DNA from 2 places in the Tepidibacillus sp. LV47 genome. Region 2 is predicted to be linked to the other one. Evidence: predicted binding sites of a transcription regulator. Region 2 holds the regulator's gene; the other holds the start of a gene.
The links. The regulator NrdR, encoded in region 2, represses ribonucleotide reductase genes. The targets are predictions, from matches to a motif close to AACACNATATATNGTGTT.

Region 1: a site for NrdR is predicted at 6,840-6,857, ahead of ACMW72_RS05880 (adenosylcobalamin-dependent ribonucleoside-diphosphate reductase). Genes of this name have one in related genera too.

What each region holds. Positions count from the first base shown of each region.
Region 1 covers NZ_JBLWIF010000003.1:184,265-194,182, reverse strand. Annotated here, with positions in the region: gene ACMW72_RS05910 (DEAD/DEAH box helicase) at 1-965, opposite strand, end outside; glycine riboswitch at 1,152-1,242, shown strand; gene gcvT (glycine cleavage system aminomethyltransferase GcvT) at 1,414-2,514, shown strand; gene gcvH (glycine cleavage system protein GcvH) at 2,555-2,947, shown strand; gene gcvPA (aminomethyl-transferring glycine dehydrogenase subunit GcvPA) at 2,953-4,299, shown strand; gene gcvPB (aminomethyl-transferring glycine dehydrogenase subunit GcvPB) at 4,296-5,753, shown strand; gene dat (D-amino-acid transaminase) at 5,823-6,647, opposite strand; gene ACMW72_RS05880 (adenosylcobalamin-dependent ribonucleoside-diphosphate reductase) at 6,936-9,455, shown strand; gene pepT (peptidase T) at 9,848-9,918, shown strand, end outside.
Region 2 covers NZ_JBLWIF010000005.1:109,150-119,067, forward strand. Annotated here, with positions in the region: gene ACMW72_RS07645 (NAD(P)/FAD-dependent oxidoreductase) at 1-55, shown strand, start outside; gene ACMW72_RS07650 (DUF1641 domain-containing protein) at 72-479, shown strand; gene pheA (prephenate dehydratase) at 726-1,604, shown strand; gene ilvE (branched-chain-amino-acid transaminase) at 1,662-2,573, shown strand; gene ACMW72_RS07665 (LL-diaminopimelate aminotransferase) at 2,709-3,884, opposite strand; tRNA gene ACMW72_RS07670 (tRNA-Ala) at 4,072-4,147, opposite strand; gene dnaI (primosomal protein DnaI) at 4,208-5,134, opposite strand; gene ACMW72_RS07680 (replication initiation and membrane attachment family protein) at 5,138-6,595, opposite strand; gene ACMW72_RS07685 (IscA/HesB family protein) at 6,770-7,063, shown strand; gene nrdR (transcriptional regulator NrdR) at 7,209-7,664, opposite strand; gene speD (adenosylmethionine decarboxylase) at 7,755-8,141, opposite strand; gene ACMW72_RS07700 (small, acid-soluble spore protein, alpha/beta type) at 8,447-8,683, shown strand; gene ACMW72_RS07705 (glyceraldehyde-3-phosphate dehydrogenase) at 8,764-9,810, opposite strand.

The sequences.
Region 1 (9,918 bases), on a different contig from region 2:
CCACGATATTTTCGATAATTGCCTTTGACAAAATTAGAAATTTCATCATATAAACGTCGTTCAGGTTCTGTTAATTCAATGGCAATATTTCTTACGATTCGTTTTGGAAATTCAAGCTGAATATTTTCGTCCGATCTCTTATTTCGGATCATTACCTTTTCAATCTCAGCTCGTAATCGCTCTTTGTTTTTGGGACTTCGTTTATCTTTCATGTGTTCCTTTTGAAAATGATAGTAGCGACCTAACTGACCTGGTTTTAAAAGGGTAACAAGATTATAAAGTTCGATCATGTCGTTTTGTATAGGAGTAGCCGTCAATAAGAGGATAAATTTTTTGCGGATGTTGTTAATGAACTCCCAATTTTTTGTGTTTTTATTCTTTAATTTGTGTGCTTCATCAACAACTAACATATCATAATCTTGTTTTAGAATTATTTCTCGATGGGGTGGACGTTTTGCAGTATCCATGGAAGCGACAATAATATCATACTTTTCCCACATCCACTCTTTTTTTTGGGCTACAGCAGGAATATCAAATTTTTGATTTAATTCTCGTGTCCACTGTAAAACGAGGGAAGCAGGAACTAAAATTAAAATTTTTTTAACAAGACCACGTATTAAATATTCTTTTATGATTAGTCCTGCCTCAATCGTTTTACCTAGGCCCACTTCATCTGCTAATATAGCTCGTCCATGCATTTCATTTAATACTTTTTTTGCTGTTTCTATCTGATGAGGAAAAGGAGTTAAATTGGATAAATGGGATAGACACTGTAGTTCATCAAAGTCTTTTATTTTCATCATTTCTTCCGCTTGATAGGCCATTTGAAACACTTCCCACATATCCCATGGGCCGTCTTGTTGAAAGGTACTTTGAAGATGTTCGATCCATTCTTGGTCAAAGTGAATGGGTATCATTTGGTCTTCTCGTAGAAGCGAATAAATTTTTTCAGGTACCTTAGTCATCTTCCTTCTCCTTTTTAAAACCTTTAAGACGATTTTTCCGCTTTATTCGCATATTTTAGTATGAGCGAAACTTTCATTTTTATGTTTAAACTCTAGAAAATCGATGAAAAATCTACCGTGATCAAATTTCAACTGGTATAATAAAAATTAAGTATTATTAATTTTTTAAAAAAGAATAATTGGCGAATGAAGATAAAAGGAGAGACTACATGAAGTAGCGCCGAAGGAGCAAACCGAATAAGGTGAATCTCTCAGGCAAAAGAACTTTTATCTGACGCAACTCTGGAGAGAGCTCATTTTTCGAGCCGCCCAAGGGGAAACTTTAGATAATTAAAGGTAACTCTCAGGCAAAAAGGACAGAGCAGATGATAGAAACATATCATTTGTTTTGTCTTTTTTTTTAAGAAATTTTCTGAATTGAGAAAGATAAATAATAGGAGGTGCTTTAATGACTGATGAATTGAAAAAAACACCACTTTATCCTTTATATCAAAAATACGGAGCAAAACTCATCGAGTTTGGGGGATGGGAACTTCCTGTTCAATTCTCTGGAATTATTGAGGAGCACATGGCTGTTAGGGAACGAGCAGGCCTTTTTGATGTTTCTCATATGGGAGAGGTGGAAATAAGAGGGAAGGATGCCCTCCAATTTATTCAAAAAATGATTACCAATGATGCTGCAAAACTAGTTGATGATAAAGCTTTATATAGTCCGATGTGCTATCCTGACGGGGGCACAGTTGATGATCTATTGGTTTATCGATTGGCTGAGGATCATTATCTCCTTGTCATCAATGCTGCGAATATAGACAAAGATGTAGCTTGGCTTCAAGAGCATCGTGAAGGGGATGTGGAAATTAAAAATATTTCGTTTGAAGTGTCTCAATTCGCTTTACAAGGCCCACTAGCAGAAAAAGTATTACAAAAAATTGCAGATATCGATTTGTCTACCATTGGATCTTTTTCCTTTCGGCGAGATGTTGATTTAAAGGGAATCAAAGCAATGGTCTCGCGAACAGGATATACAGGAGAAGATGGCTTTGAAATCTATTTATCCAATGATGACGCGCCAAAACTTTATGATATAATATTAGAGGTTGGGAAAGAAGATGGCGTCATTCCTTGCGGGCTAGGGGCTAGGGATACATTGAGATTTGAGGCAAAATTACCTTTATATGGGCAAGAGCTCTCACCAACCATCACTCCTATTGAAGCGGGACTTGGTATTTTTGTCAAATGGGACAAAGGGGATTTCATAGGTAGAGATGCTCTATTAAAACAAAAAGAAGAAGGAGCTCCTAGAAAATTAGTAGGGATTGAGATGATTGAACGAGGTATACCTCGCTCTCATTATCCTGTATATGTTGGTAATGAGAAAATAGGTGAAATTACTTCAGGTACCATGTCTCCTACAATGAAGAAAAACCTTGGACTAGCTCTGATTAAAACGGAACATGCAACGATAGGAAATGAAGTTTGGGTGGAGATTCGAAATAAGAAATTAAAAGCCCAGATCGTAAAAACTCCTTTTTATAAGAGGAGCAAGTAAAAAGTATTTACTTACATAACATTTAGGGAGGTTTATTTGCATGAGTGAATTAAGACCAGATTTAAAGTACAGCAAAGAGCATGAATGGGTAGAAGTATTAGGCGATAACAAAGTTCGAATTGGAATTACTGACTATGCCCAAAGTTCTCTTGGAGATATCGTTTTCGTGGAAATTCCAAGTGTGGGTGACGAAGTAACGGCAAATGAAACCATGGGTTCGGTTGAGTCTGTAAAAGCTGTTTCTGATGTTTATTGTCCTGTATCTGGTAAAGTTGTTGAGATTAATGAGAGTCTGGAAGATGCGCCTGAAGTGATCAATGAAGATCCATATGGTAAAGGTTGGATGGTTGTTGTCGAACTTAGCGATCCATCTGAACTAGATCAATTACTATCTGCTGATGAATATGAAGCCTTTATAAAAGAGGAGGAATAATCTCAATGACATCCCGATATATCCCAAATACTGGCCAAGATCAACAGGAAATGTTGACAGCCATTGGGATTAAATCGGTAGAAGAACTATTTGCCGATATCCCAGAAACTGTCCGTTTTAAGGGCCATCTGAACATCCCAAAAGCCATGTCCGAGTTAGAGGTTACTCGGCATATGCAACAATTAGCAAGTAGAAACATAACAATAAATGAATACGCTAATTTTCTAGGAGCAGGGGCTTATCATCATTTTATACCGAGTGTAGTGAATCATGTTATCTCACGTTCAGAATTTTACACAGCATATACTCCCTATCAACCTGAGATCAGTCAAGGAGAGCTCCAAGCGATTTTTGAATTTCAAACATTAATCGCTGAATTAACTGGGATGGAGGCAGCAAACTCATCGATGTACGACGGAGCAACATCATTAGCAGAGGCTGCAGCGATGGCTGCAGGCTCTACCCGTCGTCATAAAATCGTTGTTTCTCTTGCTGTCCATCCAGAATCGAGGGAAGTACTCAAAACAACAGTAAAAGGACATAATCTTGATCTTATTGAGGTAGGATTTAAAGATGGTGTAACAGATTTAGAAGAGCTGCAACATGTAATTGATGAACAAACGGCAGCAGTCATCGTTCAGTACCCGAACTTTTTTGGGCTTATTGAAGATCTTCATACCATTGAAAAAATCACTCATGAGAAAAAAGCCTTGTTCATCGTTAGCGCCAATCCAATGGCTCTTCCAATTCTAAAACCACCTGGTGAATATCATGCGGATGTTGTGGTAGGAGACAATCAGCCCATGGGTATACCCGTATCTTATGGAGGTCCACATGTAGGATTTTTTGCCACGACTTCAAAATTGATTCGTAAAATGCCAGGGCGTATTGTCGGACAAACCGTAGATGATGAAGGAAATCGTGGCTTTGTTCTTACCTTGCAAGCCAGAGAACAACATATTCGCCGTGAGAAGGCAACATCCAATATTTGTTCAAACCAAGCATTAATGGCTTTAGCCTCAGCTGTATATATGAACGCAATGGGTAAACAAGGAATTCAAGAAGTGGCAAAACAAAACTTGCAAAAAGCCCATTATGCCTATCAAGTCTTAACAGCGCTAAAAGGGGTCGAACCTTTATTTAAAGGTCCATTCTTTAATGAATTTACGATTAAATTAACGAAACCCGTATCAGAAGTGAATCGAGAATTATTAAAATATGGAATTATTGGTGGTTATGATTTAAGTTCAGTTTATCCTGATTTGGAAAATGCGATGCTGGTTGCGGTAACGGAAATGAATACCAAGGAACAAATTGATGACCTTGCTTTTAGACTGGAGGGAATATTATGAGAAAAGAAAAGGCCCTCGTTTTTGAATTAAGTAAGCCAGGCAGAGTTGCGTATAGTTTACCTGAACTTGATGTCCCCGAAATGGAGATGGAACAGCTTCTTTCTAAGGAAATGATAAGAGAAAACCCACCAGATTTCCCTGAATTGTCTGAATTGGATCTCATGCGTCATTATACAGAATTATCTCACCGCAACCATGGTGTAGATTCGGGCTTTTATCCTTTAGGATCTTGTACGATGAAATATAATCCCAAAGTGAATGAAGATGTTGCACGTTACCCAGGGTTTGCTCATATTCATCCCTATCAACCCATAGAAACGGTTCAAGGGGCTTTGGAGATGATGTATCATCTCCAAGAGATGCTTCAAGAGATTACTGGAATGAATAAAGTTACCCTACAACCTGCAGCAGGTGCGCATGGTGAATGGACAGGTTTAATGATGATCCGTGCTTATCACGAAAGTCGAGGGGATTTCCAGCGTAAAAAAGTTATAATTCCTGATTCCGCACATGGAACGAATCCAGCATCTGCAACGGTAGCAGGTTTTGAGACCGTTACAGTAAAGTCTAATAAAGATGGGAATGTAGATGTAGAGGAATTAAAAAAGGTTGTGGGGAACGACACAGCTGCACTTATGTTAACCAACCCCAATACTCTTGGTTTATTTGAAAAAGACATCGTCGAGATTTCCAAGATTGTTCATGAAGCTGGAGGACTTCTTTATTATGATGGAGCGAATGCAAATGCCATCCTAGGATATGCTCGCCCTGGAGATATGGGATTTGATGTTGTTCATCTTAATCTGCATAAAACTTTTTCTACCCCTCATGGTGGTGGTGGGCCAGGGGCAGGTCCAGTTGGGGTTAAGAAGATTTTAGAACCTTTTTTGCCAAAACCTTTAGTTGCGAAAAAGGGGGATCAATACTACCTCGATTATGATATCCCTAAGTCGATTGGTCGAGTAAAAGCATTCTATGGCAATTTCGGTGTTCTTGTAAGGGCTTATACTTATATTCGTTCAATGGGGCCAGATGGTCTAAAAGCAGTGGCTGAAAATGCGGTGCTCAATGCAAACTATATGATGAGAAAACTTCAAGATTATTACGATTTGCCGTTTAAACAGCATTGCAAGCATGAATTTGTTTTATCTGGTAAAAAACAGAAAAAACTTGGAGTACGGACATTAGATATTGCCAAACGGTTATTAGATTTTGGTTTTCATCCGCCAACGATCTATTTCCCACTAATTGTAGAAGAATGTTTGATGATCGAACCAACAGAGACGGAAAGCAAAGAAACGTTAGACCGATTTATCGATGCTTTGATTCAAATCGCAAATGAAGTAGAAAATGAGCCTGAAAAGGTTTTAGAAGCACCTCATCATACGGTTGTAGGTCGTTTGGATGAAGCGGCAGCAGCAAGGAACCCCATTTTACGATATACGAAAAAATAAAACGATTTTTCTTTTTCCAATGAAAAAGGTCACTGTGATATTCAGTGGCCTTTTTATGTTTAGGAAAATTCAGATCAATTTTTCGAATTCTGCTTGTATAGCACGAACAATTGGACCAGGGCCATTGCTAATGGTTTTATCATTTACTTGAATTACTGGTGTTATTTCTTGCGTTGTGCTACTAATAAATGCCTCATCAGCTCGATAAATATCCTTTACGCTAAATACATTTTCAATGAAGGGAATTCCTAATTGGTTTGAGATTTCTTCAACCACCATTCTCGTAATCCCTTTTAAAATAAAATGATCTGCAGGATGGGTGTAAATTTTCCCATCTTTCACAATATAAAAATTGGATGAACTTCCTTCCGTAACAGAATTGTCTCGAATCTGGATTGCTTCTTCGGCTTGATGATCATAAGCGTATTGTTTTGCAAGGACATTCCCGAGTAAATTTAAGCTTTTAATATCACAACGTAACCAGCGAATATCTTCAACAGTAACTACTTTAATTCCATTTTTTAATTGGTTGATTGGTCTTTTGAATTCTTTGGTATAGGCAGTAAGAACTGGTTTTACTTTTTCAGGAAAAGCATGGTTCCGTGGTGCAACCCCTCGAGTCATTTGAAAATAGACAATTCCATCTTGTAGGTTGTTCATTTCGATTAGTTGTGTTATCTTTAATTTTGTTTCTCCTTTAGACATAGGTAATGGTAAGCGTATTTCTTTCGCACTACGTTCAAATCGATCTAAATGATCATCAAGGCGAAAAGGTTTGCCGCGATATACGCGCACAACTTCATAAATACCATCACCAAACTGATAACCACGATCTTCAATATCAATATGGGTATCTTGATTTCTTTGCATGAATTGATCGTTGATTAATATCACACCTGTCACTCCAGTCTTTTTTATTTTTCAATTCCAATTGTAACATGAAATAAAAATGGTGGAGTATGGAATTTGATTAATTTTTTGTTTGATATTTTGGTTTTTAAAAAGATACGAAAATGGTAGAAAATGAAACTTAAACCCTATTTTTTTCTCTGTTCTTCTATGAAATTCATTCTTTTGTCACTAGATATATCTATATATTGTGGTATATAATGTGAAACGTCACAAGATATAGTTAGCAACTAGATTAAAAAGACATACATAGATTGAGGAGGGGCAAATGGAATGAATCAATCGTCTACACGTTTAGAAGGTCTAAGTGAAAAAATTTTTTTAGACCGTTACGCATTAAAAGATATGTTACATCAGGATGTATCTGTTGGGGATACTGTGTTGGTTTTAACCAAGGATGACCCCAAATTTCCCCAAAAGGAAGTTGGCGAAGTCATTTCAATTGAAGGTGAAACAATTAAAGTTGGCTTGCGAAGTGGACAAGTCATTGATACAGTGATTGGAAAAATTACAAAACCATTAGAATTAACTCCTGAGGAGATGTGGGATCGCTTAGCGAAAGCCATTGCTGCGGTAGAAAAACCGGAAAAAAGGGAAGAATGGACGAAAAAGTTCCGCAAGGTGTTAGATGATTGGAAGTTGGTTCCAGGTGGTCGTATCGCAGCAGGAGCTGGGGCTAGTGATGAATTAACACTTTTTAACTGTTATGTAATACCATCTCCAAAGGATAGCCGTGGCGGAATTATGGAGACTTTAACTCAGATGACTGAGATCATGTCTCGAGGGGGCGGAGTTGGAATTAACCTATCTTCATTAAGACCAAGACGAGCAATTGTAAGAGGTGTCAATGGTTCATCCAGTGGAGCCGTTTCTTGGGGTGGATTATTTAGCTATACCACTGGTTTAATTGAACAAGGTGGGTCGCGCCGTGGAGCGTTAATGCTCATGTTGAACGATTGGCACCCCGATTTACTTGAATTCATTACAGTAAAACAAACAATGGGCCTCATTACTAATGCCAATCTTTCTGTAGCAATTAGTGATGACTTTATGAAAGCTGTGAAACAAGATCTTGAATGGGAGCTTGTCTTCCCTGATACAGCAGACCCAGAATATAATGATCTTTGGGATGGGAATCTTAAAAAGTGGAAAGAACTTGGTAAACCAGTCAAGGTTTACAATAAAATGAAGGCAAGAGAAATTTGGCATATTATTATTGAATCTGCTTGGAAATCGGCAGAACCTGGCGTTGTCTTTATGGACTATTACAATAAAATGTCAAACAGTTGGTACTATAACCCAATTATTAGTACAAATCCTTGCGCCGAACAAGGATTACCAGCATGGGGTGTATGTAATCTCTCTTCCATTAACCTTTCAAAATTCGTGAAAAATGGTCAAGTGGATTGGGATGCTCTTGGCGAGACGGTTGAAATCTCTGTTCGTTTCTTAGATAACGTGATTGATGCAACTCCATATCATTTTAAAGAAAATGAAGAGAATCAAAAGAAAGAGCGTCGAATCGGTTTAGGTACAATGGGCTTAGCAGAAATGCTAATTAAATTAAAAATCCGTTACGGTAGTCCTGAATCCTTAGAATTTTTAGATAAGTTGTATGGATTTATTGCCAAGCGAGCTTATCTTGCTTCAACAGAGATTGCTGCTGAAAAAGGATCATTTCCAATGTTTGACGCCGAAAAATTCCTTCAAAGTAAATTTGTGCAGCAATTTGATGATGAAGTCAAACAAGCCATTCGTGAAAAAGGAATGCGAAATGTAACGGTACTTACCCAAGCACCAACGGGAAGTACTGGTACCATGGTTGGTACGTCTACAGGTATTGAACCATTCTTCGCTTTTGAATATGTCCGTCAAAGCCGTTTAGGATTGGACAAGCAATATGTGCCAATTGCAAAAGAATGGTTAGAAAAGCACCCTGGAGAAAAACTGCCTGATTACTTTGTCAGTGCAATGGAATTATCTGCAGAAGAACATATTCGTGTTCAAGCAGCGATTCAAAAATGGGTTGATTCATCCATTAGTAAAACTGCAAATGCCCCTGCTGACTTTACGATTGAAGATACAAAGAAATTGTATGAGTATGCTTATGATTTAGGTTGTAAAGGTGTCACCATTTATCGTGATGGTAGTCGTGATGTCCAAGTGCTGTCTACTGAGAAGAAAGAGGAAGTAGCAGAAAGTAAAGCAAATACACCATCAAATGAAAAAGCAGAAAAAGTATATCGCCGTAGACCTAAAAAATTAACCGGTGCCACATACAAAATGAATACACCACTGGGAAAAGCATATATTACCATCAATGATGTAGATGGTAGTCCATTTGAAGTGATTGTTAATGTTGGAAAAGCTGGTAGTGATGTATTTGCAATGTCTGAAGCATTAGGACGGGTTTCTACACTCTTCTTGCGTTTTGGTGAGATTCCTGATGGAAACAAAGCGAGATTGTTAATTAAACATCTTAAAGGAATAGGTGGATCAGGAGCTGTAGGTTTCGGACCTAATCGTGTAGAATCAATTCCTGATGCTGTGGCAAAAGCATTAGAAATGCATATTGATGGAGAAGATCCCAATGGATCTATTGCAGTAACGAAAGAACCAACATTAGATCAACCTCGTGAACATGAAGAGATTCATACTGACCATAAACATTTAAACGATGATCTAGATATTCCAGAGGGATTAGACTTATGTCCAACTTGTGGATCTGCTTCATTAGTGAATGAAGAAGGATGTAAACATTGTATCTCTTGTGGATATACGAGATGTTCATAATAAAAGAAAAAGGTATCTAGGTATTTTCCTGGATACCTTTTTTAACCGCATAATAGACACAATATTTTCTAAATCATGGATGGAAAGGAAGGATTGTATGTTAAGAAAAATCAAAAGTACATCTATGGGAAAAAGCGGATATTCAATATTTTAGCAGATAAAGTAGAAACAGTGACTCCCTTCCTCGGAGAGAGAATATTGAATAACACAAAGCAAGGAGCACATATTAATTGGCTAACAAAAGGGAAAATCGATTGGCGTTTCATAAGTTGTTCTATAAAAGGAATATCATTGAATGACTCCACAATAAAGTAGGAAAAAAATGTTTTGTGAATTTGAAAGAGGTATGATGATAGTATTGTTAAATATTACATAAATAGGAGGAAACATTTATGTCAAAGGTCGTAGAACGTTTTTTAAACTACGTGAAATACGATACTCGCTCAAATGATGAATCAACAAC
Region 2 (9,918 bases):
GTTTAAACATGCCTTTAACGAAATGTATTGGATGACAGCTCGAGGACTATTATAGGAAGGGGTGTTGAAGAATGAGTGTTACTAGCGAACAACAATTACAACTAACCGCTGAAGAAGTGGCAATGATTAAAGAATTACTACAAACTCTTAAAGTGCTGAAGGAAAAAAATGTCTTAAAAGACCTTATAGACTTAGCAACTCTTATTTCAAGTGCAACAAGAGCGTTAAATACAAGTGCTGTAACTAAGTTAGCTGGTATTGCAGGCACAGCAATGGAATATGGTGATCGTCTCTTTGCAGATATCGGCGGAATGGATACCATTGACAAACTTCTAGAAGCGATTGAAGAAACTCAAGAGCAAGTAAAACATGATACTTCTAAAGTAGGAATTGGCTCTCTATTAAAATTAATGAAAGATCCTGGAATACAAAAAGCAATAAAATTCGTTCTCACCTTATCCAAAAATTTAACAAAATAATATTAGATGAAAAACCTACCGAATAAACGAATACCCCTTTTTAACAAAAAAGTTAAAAAGGGGTTTTTCATATCATACACCCAATTTTAAAATTCGTTATAAATTTCCGAACAAGTAAGAATTTCTCCTCTTTTTTAAGAATTTAAGCGGTTTCACCTCCAAAAAAACATAAATTTGATCATTTGACATCACACTTTTAAAGTAGTAAGGTTTATAAAAATCAAAACCTTCTGAAGGAGATGAATAATGTCAAAAAAAATTGCATTTTTAGGGCCTCATGGAACATTTACAGAAGAAGCTGCCCGTTCCATTTTTAAAAACGATACAGTTACTTATCTTCCTTTTCGTAGCATTCCAGATGTCCTTGAAGCTGCTAACACAAAAAAGGTTGATTACGCGGTTGTTCCATTGGAAAATTCAATCGAAGGCTCTGTTAATCTTACGTTAGATTGGATCATTCATGAGATAGAATTACCAATTTTAACTGAGTTTGTACTACCGATCACCCAACATTTATTGGTTTCACCGTCTCAATCTTCGATATCTCTTTCAGAGATACAAAGAGTGTACTCACATCCGCAAGCGATTGCTCAATGCCGCCGTTTTATTTATAGTACTTTCACACATGCTGAAATAATATATACCAATAGTACGGCTGAAGCAGCACAAATGATACAGGAGAATCCTGATAAGCCTTGGGCTGCTATTGGTACACGTTTAGCTAAGGAAATTTATTCATTATCTTTTAAGAAAGAGAGTATTGAAGATTATAAAGACAATTACACTCGTTTTATCGTTCTTGGTGATCAACCACTCAACTTTAAACCATTGCAATCATCATCTTATAAGACAATGATCCTCGTTACACTCCCTAAAGATTACCCTGGAGCCTTATACCAAGTTCTAGCCGCTTTTGCTTGGAGAAAAATCAACCTATCACGAATTGAATCTAGACCTACAAAAAGAGGACTCGGAAATTACTATTTTATCATTGACATCGAACAGAAAATGGACGATGTCTTACTACCTGGAGCTTTTGCTGAAATTGAAGCTTTAGGATGCCAGATTCGAATATTAGGAAGTTATCCTTATTTTGTAAAGACAATGAATGGAGTGCGCTCTTAATTTTCTTTTTTATAAAATTATCGAAATATTTCTATTATTTAAAAGGGGGAGAAATTGATGTCTGAGTGGGTTTATATGAATGGAGAATACGTGAAAAAGGAAGATGCGAAAGTATCTGTTTTTGACCATGGATTCTTATATGGAGATGGAATTTTTGAAGGGATTCGGGTATATAACGGAAATATCTTTCGTTTAGACGAACATATTAAACGGTTATACGATTCGGCAAAATCGATCTTACTTGAAATTGGCATGACTCAAGAAGAAATGAAAGAAGCAGTTGTTGCAACCGTTCGTAAGAATAATTATCGGGATGCCTATATTCGATTGGTTGTTTCCCGAGGGATTGGTGATTTGGGATTAGATCCTTTCAAATGCGAGAAGCCAGAAGTCATTATTATCGTACAGCCCCTAGCCTTATTTCCAAAGGAACTTTATGAAAAAGGAATTCGGGTGGTTACCGTTCCAACGAGAAGAAATACACCTGATGCACTTAATCCACAAATTAAATCTTTAAACTATTTAAACAATGTTCTTGTTAAGATTGAAGCGAATCGCGCAGGTGCCAGTGAAGCTCTCATGTTAAATGCAAATGGTTATGTAGCTGAAGGATCGGGAGATAATATCTTTATTGTGAAAAATGGTGTTCTCTACACTCCACCCACATACCTTGGCGCTCTTGAAGGAATTACGCGAAAAGCGATTATGGACATCGCGAAAAAATTAGGTTACCAAGTTATCGAGCAACCATTTACACGTCATGATGTTTATGTCGCTGATGAAGTATTGTTAACGGGTACAGCAGCTGAAGTCATTGCAGTTATCGACGTTGATGGCAGACAAATTGGCGATGGTGTACCTGGTCCGATTACAAGACATCTATTAACAGAGTTTCGAAAAATCGTCCAAATTGAAGGAACACAAGTCTATCAAGATATGGAACAAAAAGCTTCAAGTTCTTTAATTTGACAGATGAAAGTTTATTTTGATAATAAAATAGGTTTGTATGTTCTATAAGCTGCGACTTTAAAGTTTGGAGCAGCGTTAGCACATACAGTCAAAAAAGTCTACCTGCTTCTTTGCAAGTAGACTTTTTTCATCCATTTATCTTTTTCTTTGCAAAATCCCACTTTGGTCAATCAATTCAATAGCTCTTTTCAATTTCTCCTCCGGTTGAACTAAAGCAATCCGCACATATCCTTCACCTTGAACACCAAAAGCGTTTCCTGGTGTCACAACAACACCCGCTTGGATTAATTCTAAAGCAAATTCCTTAGATCTCCAACCTTTGGGAATTTCTGCCCAAATAAACATCGTAGCAGATGGTTTTTCCACATGCCATCCTAATGAGGACAAACCTTCAACAAGAATATTGCGACGTCTTTCGTAAATTTTCCTATTTTGATGCAAAAACTCAGTTCCACCTTTTAAAGCAGTGGCTGCTGCCTTTTGAATCGGTAAAAAGGTTCCATAATCTAGATTCGATTTCACTTTGGCTATTTCTTCAATCATCTTTTCATTGCCAACAATATAACCGATACGAGCTCCTGCCAGATTAAAACTTTTTGATAAAGAATTAAATTCAATTCCAACTTCTTTTGCTCCTTCGATTTCTAAAAAACTGATTCCTTTTTTTTCGTCAAAAATTAATTCGGAATAAGCAAAATCATGAACGACAATAATCTCATATTTTTTTGCAAATTGAACAACTTCTTCGAAAAATTCTTTTGTCGCTAGAGCAGGAACTGGGTTCCCAGGAAAATTTAAAATCATCATTTTTGCTTTTTTTGCCACGTCTTCAGGAATCTCCCTTAAACATGGCAAAAATTGATTCTCCTTTTTTAGTGGCATTGGATAAAGGGTTGCACTTGCTAGATGAACACCTGCTTCATAAGCCGTATACCCTGGATCTGGAACAAGAATCAAATCACCAGGATCGGCAAAGATCATCGGTAAATGCACCAGCCCATCTTGGGAACCCATGAGTTGCAAAATTTCTTTGCTTGGATCCAATAAAACGGAGAACCTTTTCTCATAATAATGAGCTACCGCTTCATGAAACTCATCCGTGCCCTTTAGTGCATATCCATATTGTGTTGGATCCTTTACTGCATCTGCCAAAACTTCCATTACATAAACAGGCGGCGGTAAGTCAGGACTACCCACACTTAAATCGATCACTTCTAACCCTTGTTCGAGCCGTTGTTTCTTATAAGCAAATAGTTCAGAAAAAACGTTGGTTTGAAACACCCTAACTCTTTCTGATACGGAAATATTCATACCTTCTCCCCCAATGAAACAATACAAAAGTTTCTTTCTTGTTTAAATGATCAAAATATTTACATTAATATTATAAATATTATATTAAAGTTCATGGGAAAACTAGAAAAATCTCATGCAGCAAATTCATTTTTAAATAAAATGGCCTAGCTTCCAAAGGAAACTAGACCACGAATAATCCTATGTATGGTGGAGCATAGGGGGCTCGAACCCCTGACCTCTACGCTGCCAGCGTAGCGCTCTCCCAGCTGAGCTAATGCCCCATCTTTTTGGGACAAAATATAGTATAGCATGTTGGTTTTTCTCACGCAAGATGAGAAATTTTAATTTCCCATCATTCTTCGATTTGGTCCATCTAAAAAATAAGGAATGGTATAATGGCGAATTCTTTCCATAATTCGTTTCGCTTTTAGTTCTTCAATTCCCCCTTTGCTCGAATAGGACAAGTGTTCTTCTAGATCATCATAATTCAGATTAGAGGTATATAAAGTTGGTAATCCTTTTACCATTCTTGCCTGAAGAATAGCACCTAGAATTTCATCTCTCTCCCATTGAGAGATCGTTTCCGCTCCAATGTCATCTAAAATCAGAACCTCAACTTCTTTTAACAATTTCATTTTTTCATTTAATGATTGATCATGGATCGAGTTTTTTATTTCTCGGAAAAAGTCAGGAACGTAAATCATCAATGTGGAAATTCCTTTATCTGCTAATAATCTGGCCGTTGCAGCCATCAAATGGCTTTTTCCCACTCCTAATGGTCCATAGAGATAGATTCCTTTTTGTTTTTTCCCTTCCTGTTGATTGGCGATAAACTTCAACAGTGCTCGAATGACCTCTTGTCTTTCTCCCGTTTTATCCAAATCTTTAAATGAAGCGTTCAAAATATCCTTTGCAATATATTGACTGTGGAATAATTTCTCTTTATAAGTTTGTTCTTCATGTTGAATGAGAAAACGACATTTGGTTAAAGCGGACTGAATTTGCCCAAAGGAAAAAGTTAACTGGGTAAAATGACCTTTCAATAGATTCTGGCAATGGTCAAGTCCCTTACACATCTCACAATGCTTTTTTTCTTCAATATATTGGTATAACTGATTTAAAGCTGGCAGTAAATGCTCTTTTGTTAGTTGTTGTTTGTGAATCATTTCTTCTAATTCTGGATGATGTTCAAAATATTGCAGCCAATTTTGTTTATCTATGAAAAGTTTAGGGAGCATTTCACTTAATACTTGACCTAAATGGTTCATTTTTTACGCTCCTTCCCCTGTTTCCCCCAATTTCCTTAACAATTCCTCAATTTCTTCTTGGGCTTTTGGATCCAATTCTTTTTGAGCTTCACTGCTTCGATTCCCGTGATATTTCTTCTCCTGATTCAAAATGTAATCGGGAACTTTTTCTCTTTTTTCTATTTTCCTTTCCTTGACCGTTTTAATTGAGGAGCTTCCTTTTTTGCTTCCTTCTTTCCATCCCCGATATAACTGATGTTCTTTCTTTGCAATTTGTAATGCTTCCTCAACCGTGGTGATATTTAGTCTTTTCCAATGACCGGCTATCTTCTCCGTTAGTTTCTTTGGTAACTTGTATTGATTGGATAGTAAGACATATTCAATTAAAACATTAACCACCTGATAAGGTAAACCGTAATCGCGAATTAGTCCTTCGATTAAATGAAGATCAGCTTCTGGAATTTTTGCTCCACGCTGATATCGTTTTAATAATTCAATCGGTGAATAATGTTCTAATATCCACATATGCCTTTGCTCTTTATCTTCAATATTTGGTACTTGTCCTTCTTTTGGCGAATGAAGGGTTTTTCCTTTTTCAACAAAGAACATTTCTTTTTGTTCATATTGTAATCTTTCTCTAACACGTTCTCTAAGCAAATCTTCTTGTAATTTTCCGTGTGAATCATAAATATAAGGATCATGTAAAAGGTGAATCAGATCCATTTCCGATAAGTGATAAAGAAAAGCAAGTTCATGAAAAAGTTGAATATTTTCTTGTGAGAAAATATGTTGGTCTTGATATAAATTGCTTGTCATTCCTTTAATAAATTCAATATCTAAATATTGATCTTTGATTGTGATTGTTTTTCTCTGCGAATTTTTTGCAGAAATGGAGGAATAAGGTTTGATGAACTGATCGATCTCTGATTCGGGTGAAATGGTAATCTCAGACCAAAGAATCGAATCAAATACCTCATCAAACGATTTCGTGATCTCTTTCTCAATATATTCTGATGAAGGGGCCGTTTTTTCATCGACGAGAAGTTGTTCCATTAATGCTTGATAGGCATTTTTTCCAATGCGATTTAGTAACATAATACTTAAAATATCGCTTTGAAAGAATTCAACAGGTTTAAGGGGAGGAATAAGAATATATTCAATAAACTGTTTTTCTTCAAGGGAATGTTGATATTTCTTTGTTTTTAATAAACCTACTGCTTCTAAAGTTTTTCGCGCTTTCATAAGAATATGAAAGGGGACGTATACCTGATTGGCCAATTGGCGATGCATATGTTGTGAAGAAACACCTAGATATTGGGATGGAAAGTGATTCCGCAGAGTTAAGTATAAACTGACTGCTTCAGGACCAATAATCGGTTGGTATAAATGGATTAGGTATGAGATATGAGACATCTCAATGGATTCTGTCATTCGTACTTGGTATGGGTCTAACGGTGTGATCTCATTGAAAGGATATGGCATCATCTCATCCCCTTTATATTCAACAGGTCACTATTTTATTATATCATCAGTTTCATTTATCCGAAACTATCTATTGCTCTATCGTACTAAACTATATATAATGTTTTTATGAATTAAAATAATTCTTATCTTGTTATTTATATTTGGTTTAAGACAAGGGAAAGGAGATAAGGGATGGTAACTGTTACACCTAGCGCAAAGGAGAAGCTTGCACAAATCCTAAAAGAGAAACAAAGTAGTGCAGCGATCCGTGTATATATAGCCGGTTTTGGCTGAGGGGGACCCTCTTTGGGGTTGGCTCTGGATGAGCCAAATGAAGAAGATAAAATATTTGATCAAGATGAATTCAAAGTGGTTGTCAATGCTCAAGAATTAGAAAATATCGGTGAGGTAGAGATCGATTTTAAAAATTCTCGTTTTGGCAGCGGATTTACAGTAAGATCGACTTATGGTTCAACATGTTCATAATATAAAAAATAGGCTTGTATGTTCTAAAAGCTGATTCTCTAGAGCGAGTTTTCCTACCAACCGTGTATTCAGGGAAAACCGTAAGGTTAGGGACAGAGTAACAACATACAAGCCACTTTTTGTTTTATAAGGAGATCCTAGCGCTTTATGATTTACGCAATAGTTCCGTAATCTCTTGTAAAAAGACATTAATATCTTTAAATTGACGGTAAACGGAAGCAAAACGAACATACGCGATCTCATCGATATGATATAATCGTTCCATCACCATTTCGCCAATTTTTTGGCTCTCGATTTCAGTAAGTAAATCATTCCTTAATTCTTTTTCTATATCAGAAACAATATTTTCTAATGTTTCTATACCAACAGGTCTTTTTTCACAAGCCCGTAATAACCCCCGTAAAATTTTTTCTCTGCTAAATTCTTCACGGCTTCCATCTTTTTTGATCACATAAATCGGGGTTTCCTCTACTTCTTCATAAGTATTAAAACGACGTCCACACGATTCGCATTCTCTTCTTCTCCGTATTGATTTTCCATTATTAATGGGTCTAGAATCTAAAACCTTTGTTCCATTGTAATTACAAAAGGGGCAACGCAACAATCCTCACCTCATTCCTTATAAACCTTCTTTATTTTTAGTATATTAAAAAAGGAAGGATTTTTACATCCTTCCTTTTACATCTTGCTTTTAAGCAAAAGTTTCGACCTTCATTGGGTCAATTTTCACTGGTCCCATTCCACGAGGTACTTCAACTGATTCACGCGTTTTTGCTTCTAATTGTTTTGTAATGTAATCTGCAGCGATTTGCGGATCAATTCGATCCCCGCAAGTATATACATCAATACTTGCATAACCATGTTCTGGAAAACTATGGATAGTCAAGTGAGATTCGGAAATAATCACAACTCCACTTACTCCCATTGGTGCAAACTTATGAAAAGCAACTTCTCGAATTTCTGCACCAGCTTCTAATGCTGCATCTACCATCATTTTTTCAATAAATTTAAAATCGTTTAGTTTTTCGACGTTACATCCCCATAATTCTGCGATAATGTGACGTCCCATAGTATCCATCATTCAATCCCCCTTAAATTCATAATTTTCATGCCCTTTCAAGCATGCGGGACCTACGCTATCTACCACGGGGGCAAGTTAGTCCAATGAGGTCCTAACCCTTTAAGTAGATACTGGTTCCTTTAGTTTTGAATCATAATGAATTTCACGAATTTCAGTATACTGGTTTTAATCTCTTTTTGCAAGGATTTTTTTGGATTAAGATTGATTATAAATTAGATTTCCCAAGTTAGGAATGAGTTACCTGTATTTGTTTTGTGAGTTCAACACAAAATACAAGTACAAACTCAAAGGAGGTGACAATCATGGCAAAAGGTCAAGAACGTAGCAGCAATCAATTACTTGTACCAGAAGCTGGTCAAGCTTTAGATCAACTTAAGTTTGAAATGGCTACTCAACTAGGAATTCAAATTCCTCAAGATGGTTACATGGGCTTTATCGCTTCCCGTGATAACGGTTCTATCGGAGGTCACATTACTCGTCATTTAGTTCAAATCGCTGAACAACAGCTTGCAGGAGGAGCTAAATTGCCTCAAGCTTAAGTGAATATCCTTTTCTAACCATTTGGAAATATGGCTAGAAAAAAAGGAGGGGGCGAGTTTTCTCGGCCCCTCCGTATTATTCAGTAGTGAGAGGTTAGAGGTACTTTATTTTCTCGTTTGCTAACTTCAAAATTTGATACATAGCGAGCTAAATCAACGACTCGACATGAATATCCCCATTCATTATCATACCAAGCCATCACTTTAATCTGATGTTCACCAATCACCATGGTCGATAAGGCATCCACAATGGCTGAATGATCATTGCCAATAAAATCAGCAGAGACTAAAGGTTCTTCACAGTATTGAATAATTCCCTTCATTTCATTTTGGCTTGCCCTTTTTAATACTTCATTGACTTGTAAAGCAGTAACGCTTTCTTTTACGTTTACAACAAGGTCAACAATTGAAACATCAGGTGTTGGTACACGAAGTGCAATTCCGTTTAATTTTCCTTTTAATTCTGGTAAAACTAAAGATACGGCTTTTGCAGCACCTGTTGTTGTTGGAATAATGGCTTGACCTGCACTTCTTGCCCTTCGTAAATCTTTATGCATATTATCAAGAACTCTTTGGTCATTCGTATAGGAATGAACTGTTGTCATCATTCCTTCTTCAATGGTGAAATGTTCATGTAATACCTTTGCTACAGGTGCTAAACAGTTTGTTGTACAAGATGCATTCGAGATAATATGATGCTTTTCTGGATCATATACTTCTTGATTGACTCCCATGACAATCGTTACATCTTCTCCTTTGGCAGGTGCTGTAATGATCACTTTTTTCGCCCCAGCTGTTAAGTGTTTGCCTGCATTTTCCCGATCTCGATGTTTACCTGTTGCTTCAATTACAACTTCTATGTTCATCTCTTTCCAAGGCAGTTTTTCAGGATTGCGTTCTGGAATGATTTTGGTTTCTCTTCCATTTACTATAATCGAATCATCTGTGGTTTCTATTTTCGCATCTAATTTCCCATGAACGGTATCATATTTTAACATATGTGCCAATATCTCTGGTTTATAACTTGCATTGACAGCGACAATATTAATTTCTGGAAATTGCATAGCTCGACGGAATACCATTCTTCCGATTCTTCCAAACCCGCTAATCGCCATTCGAATTGACATTATCTGCTTCTCCTCTCTATATTATTACACACTATTTATATTATTTATTATAATCAGTATGACATATTGCGCAACAAAATTTCAAAAAAATAATCACTTTAAATATTT